2 regions of the Pseudomonas sp. FG13 genome follow, and region 2 is predicted to be linked to the other one. Evidence: predicted binding sites of a transcription regulator. Region 2 holds the regulator's gene; the other holds the start of a gene.
The links. The regulator FliA, encoded in region 2, starts transcription of late flagellar genes. The targets are predictions, from matches to a motif close to CTAAAGTTTNNNNNNNNNNNGCCGNTAA.
Positions count from the first base shown of each region.

Region 1: motA (flagellar motor stator protein MotA) is a predicted target of FliA. The motif match lies at 1,029-1,056, and genes of this name have one in related genera.

Region 1 is NZ_JBMDKO010000068.1:18,699-22,292, reverse strand. It holds gene ACODTO_RS27695 (HDOD domain-containing protein) at 1-970, opposite strand, end outside; gene motA (flagellar motor stator protein MotA) at 1,125-1,976, shown strand; gene motB (flagellar motor protein MotB) at 1,980-3,020, shown strand; gene rsgA (small ribosomal subunit biogenesis GTPase RsgA) at 3,172-3,594, opposite strand, start outside.
Region 2 is NZ_JBMDKO010000004.1:84,172-87,765, reverse strand. It holds gene ACODTO_RS05610 (chemotaxis protein CheA) at 1-198, opposite strand, end outside; gene ACODTO_RS05605 (protein phosphatase CheZ) at 223-1,011, opposite strand; gene ACODTO_RS05600 (chemotaxis response regulator CheY) at 1,030-1,401, opposite strand; gene fliA (RNA polymerase sigma factor FliA) at 1,568-2,311, opposite strand; gene fleN (flagellar synthesis regulator FleN) at 2,308-3,138, opposite strand; gene flhF (flagellar biosynthesis GTPase FlhF) at 3,254-3,594, opposite strand, start outside.

The sequences.
Region 1 (3,594 bases), on a different contig from region 2:
GCGCCACGGCCGGGTGCCAAAGGTCTGGCATGGCATGGTGGCGGGCGCTATGGGCGGCCTGTTGGTGCAACTGTTGCTGAAGCTCATCCATGGGCATCTGCAGGTACAGGCTGGTGAGGTACTGCCAGCGGATGCTGTGGGGGCAGTCCCAGGCCTGGTGGGCCGAAAGTGCCAGGCCATTGGCCAGTAGCACGGTGTTGGCTGGCTGGTTGAGCCAGCGGCGCAGGGTCGGGTCATCGTCCAGGCGATTCTGCTGGCGCAGCGGGTGTTCACTGTCCCGGGCGATGCGCAGCACCTTCACCAACTCACGGCGCTCGTTGAGCAGCAGGCGGTAGCCTTGCGCCACCCAGATCGGCAAGCGCCAGGCTTCCACCACGGCGAGACAGATCTTCAGTAGGCTGACGCCGAACAATTCGCGTTCCACCTTGCTGGCCGACTGGCCTTGGTGGATCACCCGCATTTCCCATTCTCCCAGCAACCGCGGGTGCGTCAGGGCCAGGGGCCAGAGCGGCGACAAGAACAATAGGCTGCCCCAGTGGATGTCCTGCCACAGCCGTGCCAGGCGGCTGGCAAAAAAACCATTGGCCTGCTGCGTGGCGTGCTGGCTGATCAGCTGCAACTGGCGCAGGGCGACGGGTATCTCCTGCTCCGGCAGCGAGGGCAGGCGGGCGAGCAATTCCTCGGTGCGCTTGAGGCCGAGGCGGTTGATGGCCACTTCGAGGTTTTCCGCCGGTTCGGTGAGGCTGCCATGGGTGTGATGGTTGGCTTCGCGGATGACGCTCAGGGCCAGGGCAGGGCTGTCCTGCATGAGCTCTGCGATGTCGCGCAACGAGCGGCGGCTGTCGGCAATGGCCTTGCAGACCTGGTCATGACTGGCCTGGGGTACCGGCAAATGCACGCCCTCGAGCAGCTTTACCCAGCCTTCGAGCGTGGTCGGTCGTGGGGTTGGAACCTTCGTTTCGTTAGCCATGGCTGGACGTGATCATCACATGCTGCAACGGGGCAAACTGGCTTTTCGCCAGAACTGGCTATAGTCTGGCGCAGTTTTGCCGATAAGTAGAAGAAGAGATTTTCCAGCTTCCGAATATGACCTTGAACCCGACTTAAATAAGTACTTTCAATCTATGGCTAAAATTATCGGCATCATTGTCGTGTTCGCGAGCGTACTCGGCGGATACGTGCTCTCCCATGGCAAGATTGCCGCCCTGATCCAGCCCTTCGAGGTGATGATCATCGGTGGCGCGGCCCTTGGCGCATTCCTGCAGGCCAACCCCGGCTATATGACGATGCACGTGCTCAAGAAGTCCCTGGGCATGTTCAGTTCGCGCTTCAGCCACACCTTCTATCTCGAGGTGTTGGGACTGATCTACGAGATCCTGAACAAGAGCCGCCGCGAAGGCATGATGGCGATCGAGGGTGATATCGAAGACGCCGCCGCCAGCCCGATCTTCGCCAAGTATCCTGCGGTGCTCAAGGACACCCGCATGACGGCGTTCATCTGTGATTACCTGCGCATCATGTCGTCCGGCAACATGGCCCCCCATGAGCTCGAAGGCCTGTTCGACATGGAACTGTACAGCCTCAAGGAAGACCTGGAGCATCCGTCCCACGCCGTGACCGGCATCGCCGACGCCATGCCCGGCTTCGGTATCGTCGCCGCGGTACTGGGTATCGTGGTGACCATGGCTTCCCTGGGTGATGGCGACCAGAAGTCCATCGGCCTGCACGTGGGTGCGGCACTGGTCGGTACCTTCTTCGGTATCCTGGCCGCGTATGGTTTCTTCGGCCCTCTGGCCCATTCTCTGGCCCATGATGCCAAGGAAGAACTCAACACCTACGAGGCCATCAAGGCCTCGCTCGTGGCCTCGGCCTCGGGCATGCCGCCTTCGCTGGCGGTAGAGTTCGGCCGCAAGGTCCTGTACCCGGCGCACCGTCCAAGCTTTGCCGAGCTGGAACAAGCGGTTCGCGGTCGTTAAGTTATGGAAAATAACCAGCCGATCATCATCAAGCGTGTCAAGCGCATAGCCGCTGGACACCACGGGGGCGCCTGGAAAATCGCCTTCGCCGACTTCGCGACGGCGATGATGGCGTTCTTCCTGGTGCTGTGGCTGCTGTCCACCGCGACCCCGGAACAGAAGATCGCCATCGCCGGTTACTTCAAGGATCCGGTTGGCTTCACTGAAAGCGGTACGCCCTACATCATCGACCTGGGCGGCTCACCGACCCTGGCGCCGGAGACGACCCTCAACCCCGAGGTCAAATCCCAGCCGCAGCCCGACAAGGTAACGGTGGATTCCGAGCAGGTCGAAGGCATGGCCGAGCAGGTCGAGCGCGAGCGCCTTGAGTTGCTGCTGCAAGAGTTGCAGAACAAGGTCGACGAGAACCCGCAGCTGCAGAAGTTCAAGGATCAGATCCTGTTCGAGATCACGCCGAATGGTTTGCGCATCCAGATCACGGATGCCGAGAACCGGCCGATGTTCGATTCCGGCAGCGCCCGCCTGAAGCCTTATTTCGAGGACATCCTGCTGGCCATGGCCGACACCATCAAGGCGGTGCCGAACAAGATCAGCATCAGTGGTCATACCGACGCCAAGCCGTATATCGGCAAGGGTGATTTCGGCAACTGGGAACTCTCGGCCAACCGCGCCAACGCGGCACGTCGTGCCCTGGTGGCCGGCAGTTATCCGGACGAGCAGGTGGCACGGGTGGTCGGTTACGCCTCCTCGGCGTTGTTCGACCGCAAGGACCCGTTCAACCCGGTCAACCGGCGTATCGATATCGTGGTGTTGACCAAGAAGGCCCAGAAGGCCATCGAAGGTTCGCAGACCGACGACCCGGCACCCGATCCGGTCCAAGGCCAGGGTGCCCCGGGCGAAGCACCGGCGACGCCGCCGGATGCTGCGGCCGATCCGAATGCCTTGCCGGCCGATCAGCAACCGGTGCCGGCCCACGAGTTGCGCGAACGTCTGAACCTGTTCGACGACGCCGCGCCGAAACCGCCGGGAACGCCTGCGCAGTGATTGGGCTCGTGGGAGCAAAGCTTGCTCGCGATGCAGGCGACACGATTCAGCTGCAAGACCGAGTCAACGTTCATCGCGGGCAAGCCTTGCTCCCACAGGCGGGAGCAAGCTCCCTCGCCACAACAGTGTTCGGCCGTTCAATCGCCCTGAATCAATAACTGCTTTCCGGCAAGCTGGCGATGATCGAGCGATAGCTGTTCATCCGTTGCTGCTGCACGCGGCCGTCTTCCAGTGCCTTGAGCAAGGCGCAGCCGGGTTCGCGGTCGTGCTTGCAGTCGCGGAAGCGGCAGGTGCCGATCAGGTCGTTGAACTCGATGAACCCGGCCTCCACGTCGGCCCGGCTGACGTGGCCCAGGCCGAATTCACGGATGCCGGGCGAATCGATCAGCTCACCGCCGCCGGGGAAGTGGAACAACCGCGCGGTGGTGGTGGTGTGGGTACCCTGGCCGGACAGCTCGGACAGCGGCCCGACACGGGTTTCGACCTCCGGCAGCAGGCTGTTGACCAGCGAAGACTTGCCGACACCGGACTGGCCGACGAACACGCTGATGCGCCCGTCCAACTGCCGTTGCAG
Region 2 (3,594 bases):
GCACTCCACCAGCTCGTTGAGCTGAAGGAAGCCGGCGCCTCCTTTTACAGTGTGGAAACCGCGAAAGATTGCATTGAGCAGATCCGCATCATCCGGTCGGCTTTCCAGCTCGACCAATTGCTCGGAGAGTTGCTCTAGAATCTCGCCGGCCTCAACCAGGAAATCCTGAAGGATCTCTTCATCGGCGCCGAAGCTCATTAATGGGGTGCTCCTAAAACAGGGCTAAAATCCAAGGCTGGACAGCAAATCGTCCACATCGTCCTGACCGGACATAACGTCTTCTCTTTTATCGGCATGAATTTGCGGACCTTCACCCTGAGAGAGATGTTTTTGTGGATCTTTTTCAGCAAGCATCGCCTCACGGTCGTGTTCGATGCCCGCAAAGCGGTCGACCTGGCTGGCCATCAACACCAGTTTGAGCAGATTGCTTTCGACTTCGGTAACCAATTGGGTGACGCGCTTGATCACCTGCCCGGTCAGGTCCTGATAGTCCTGAGCCAGCAGAATATCGTTGAGGTTGCTTGCGACCGCGCGGTTATCGGCGCTGCTGCGTGTCAGAAAACCGTCAACCCGACGAGCCAGGTCCCGGAATTCTTCCGCCCCGACCTCACGACGCATGAAACGGCCCCAGTCGGCGCTCAAGGCCTGGGCTTCGTCGCCCAGGCCATTGACCAGCGGCGTCGCGCTTTCCACCAGATCCATGGTGCGATTGGCGGCGGCCTCGGTCAGCTTGACCACGTAAGACAGCCGCTCGGTCGCATCAGTAATCTGCGAGACCTCTTCGGCCTGAGGCATGTTCGGATCGATCTGGAAATTGACGATCGCGCTGTGCAATTCACGGGTGAGCTTGCCGACTTCCTGGTACAGACCACGATCCCGGGTCTGATTGAGCTCGTGGATCATCTGGACTGCATCGCCGAAACGACCTTTTTCAAGGCTTTCGACCAGTTCGCGGGCATGTTTTTTAAGGGTCGATTCGAAATCGCCCATTGAAGCTTCGTTATTCTCCATAGCTCCCCCGTGGCGCCGTTAACCGATGCGTTCGAAGATCTTTTCGATCTTTTCTTTCAACGCCTGGGCCGTGAAGGGTTTGACCACATAGCCGTTCACGCCGGCTTGGGCCGCTTCGATGATCTGCTCGCGCTTGGCTTCGGCGGTGACCATCAGCACCGGGAGGTGCTTGAGTTTTTCATCGGCGCGCACATGGCGCAGCAAATCGATACCGGTCATGCCAGGCATGTTCCAGTCAGTCACCAGAAAGTCGATGCTCCCGCTGTTGAGAACCGGGATGGCAGTAGTGCCATCGTCGGCCTCGACCGTGTTGGTGAACCCAAGGTCACGCAACAGGTTTTTTATGATCCGCCGCATCGTTGAAAAGTCATCAACAATGAGGATTTTCATGTTCTTGTCCAATTCGACCTCCAAGCAGTCTTAAACGCGTGCAGCACCTGAACGCGCCATTTCAATCAATCCGGTACAGCATTCGACAACGGCCCGGGACACAACGGATCGAGACTGCGCAACACGTGCCACGCAAACCCTGCTCGCAACCTCCCCGCACCGATTGTCAGCGCGCTCGCCACTCCCCCAAACGCCCCCGCAAACGGGCGGCGCACTGGCTGTGTAACTGACTGACCCGCGATTCGCTGACCCCCAGGACTTCACCGATTTCCTTGAGGTTCAGCTCTTCGTCGTAGTACAGCGCCAAGACCAGTCGCTCACGCTCCGGCAAATTGGCAATCGCATCGGCCAGCGCGCTCTGGAAACGTTCGTCTTCCAGATCACGCGCAGGCTCCATGTGAGTACTCGCGCCATCCTCGTGCAGCCCTTCATGATCGCCGTCCTGTAACAGGTCGTCGAAACTGAACAGGCGGCTGCCCAAGGTATCGTTCAAAATCCCGTAATAATCATCGAGACTCAACTGGAGTTCGGCCGCAACCTCATGATCTTTAGCGTCTCGCCCGGTTTTCGCTTCGATAGCGCGAATGGCGTCACTGACCATGCGGGTATTACGGTGCACCGAACGGGGTGCCCAGTCGCCCTTGCGGACTTCGTCGAGCATCGCGCCACGAATGCGAATGCCGGCGTACGTCTCGAAACTGGCGCCCTTGCTCGCGTCGTATTTGTTCGCCACTTCGAGCAGGCCGATCATGCCCGCCTGGATCAGGTCTTCAACCTGGACACTGGCCGGCAACCGCGCCAGCAAGTGATAGGCGATGCGCTTGACCAGGGGCGCGTAACGCTCGATCAACTCGTACTGGGCGTCCCGTGCCGATTTTTTGTAGAGGTGGTTGTAACCGCTGGCTGTCATAACACGGGCCCTGCTGTTTGTTGCACGAGACGCTCGACGAAAAACTCCAGATGCCCACGAGGGTTGGCCGGCAATGGCCAGGTATCGACCTTCTGGGCGATCGCCTTGAATGCCAGCGCGCATTTGGAACGGGGGAAAGCTTCATAGACGGCACGTTGCTTCTGGACAGCCTTGCGCACGCTCTCGTCGTACGGCACGGCGCCGACGTATTGCAGGGCAACGTCCAGGAAGCGATCGGTGACCTTGGTCAATTTGGCGAACAGGTTGCGCCCTTCCTGCGGGCTCTGGGCCATGTTGGCCAGGACGCGGAAGCGGTTCATGCCGTAGTCACGGTTCAAGAGCTTGATCAGGGCATAGGCGTCGGTGATGGAGGTGGGCTCGTCGCAGACCACCAGCAGCACTTCCTGGGCGGCACGCACGAAGCTGACGACCGAATCACCGATACCCGCCGCCGTGTCGATCACCAGCACATCGAGGTTGTCGCCAATGTCGCTGAATGCCTGGATGAGACCGGCGTGCTGAGCCGGGGTCAGATGAACCATGCTCTGGGTGCCGGAGGCGGCCGGCACGATACGAATCCCGCCCGGCCCCTGCAACAACACATCACGCAGTTCGCAGCGGCCTTCGATCACGTCCGCCAGCGTGCGTTTGGGTGTGAGCCCCAGCAGCACGTCCACGTTCGCCAGGCCCAGGTCGGCGTCCAGCAGCATGACCCGTCGGCCAAGCTCTGCCAGAGCCAGGGACAAGTTCACTGACACGTTAGTCTTGCCGACGCCACCTTTGCCGCCGGTCACCGCGATCACCTGTACGGGATGCATGCTGCCCATGTTCGTTCTTTACCTGTCTTACTTAGACGGAGGCCACATTACTGGCTGCGCGTTCACATACGGAACATTGCCTGGCAGACCATCGATGTAGGTACAAAAAATATTCATGATTACCTCAGCCAACCTGCTTGGTCGGGCTGTGGTAGATATCAGCGAACATATCAGCCATGGCTTCTTCGCTGGGTTCGTCCTGCATTTGCACACTCACGGCACGGCTGACCAGTTGGTGGCGACGCGGCAGATGCAAATCATCCGGGATCCGCGGTCCATCCGTCAGGTACGCCACCGGCAGATCGTGACCGATCGCCAGGCTCAAGACCTCGCCCAGGCTTGCCGTTTCGTCCAGCTTGGTCAGGATGCAACCGGCCAATCCGCAGCGTTTGTAGCTGTGGTAGGCGGCGGTTAGAACCTGTTTCTGGCTGGTGGTTGCCAACACGAGATAATTTTTTGACTTGA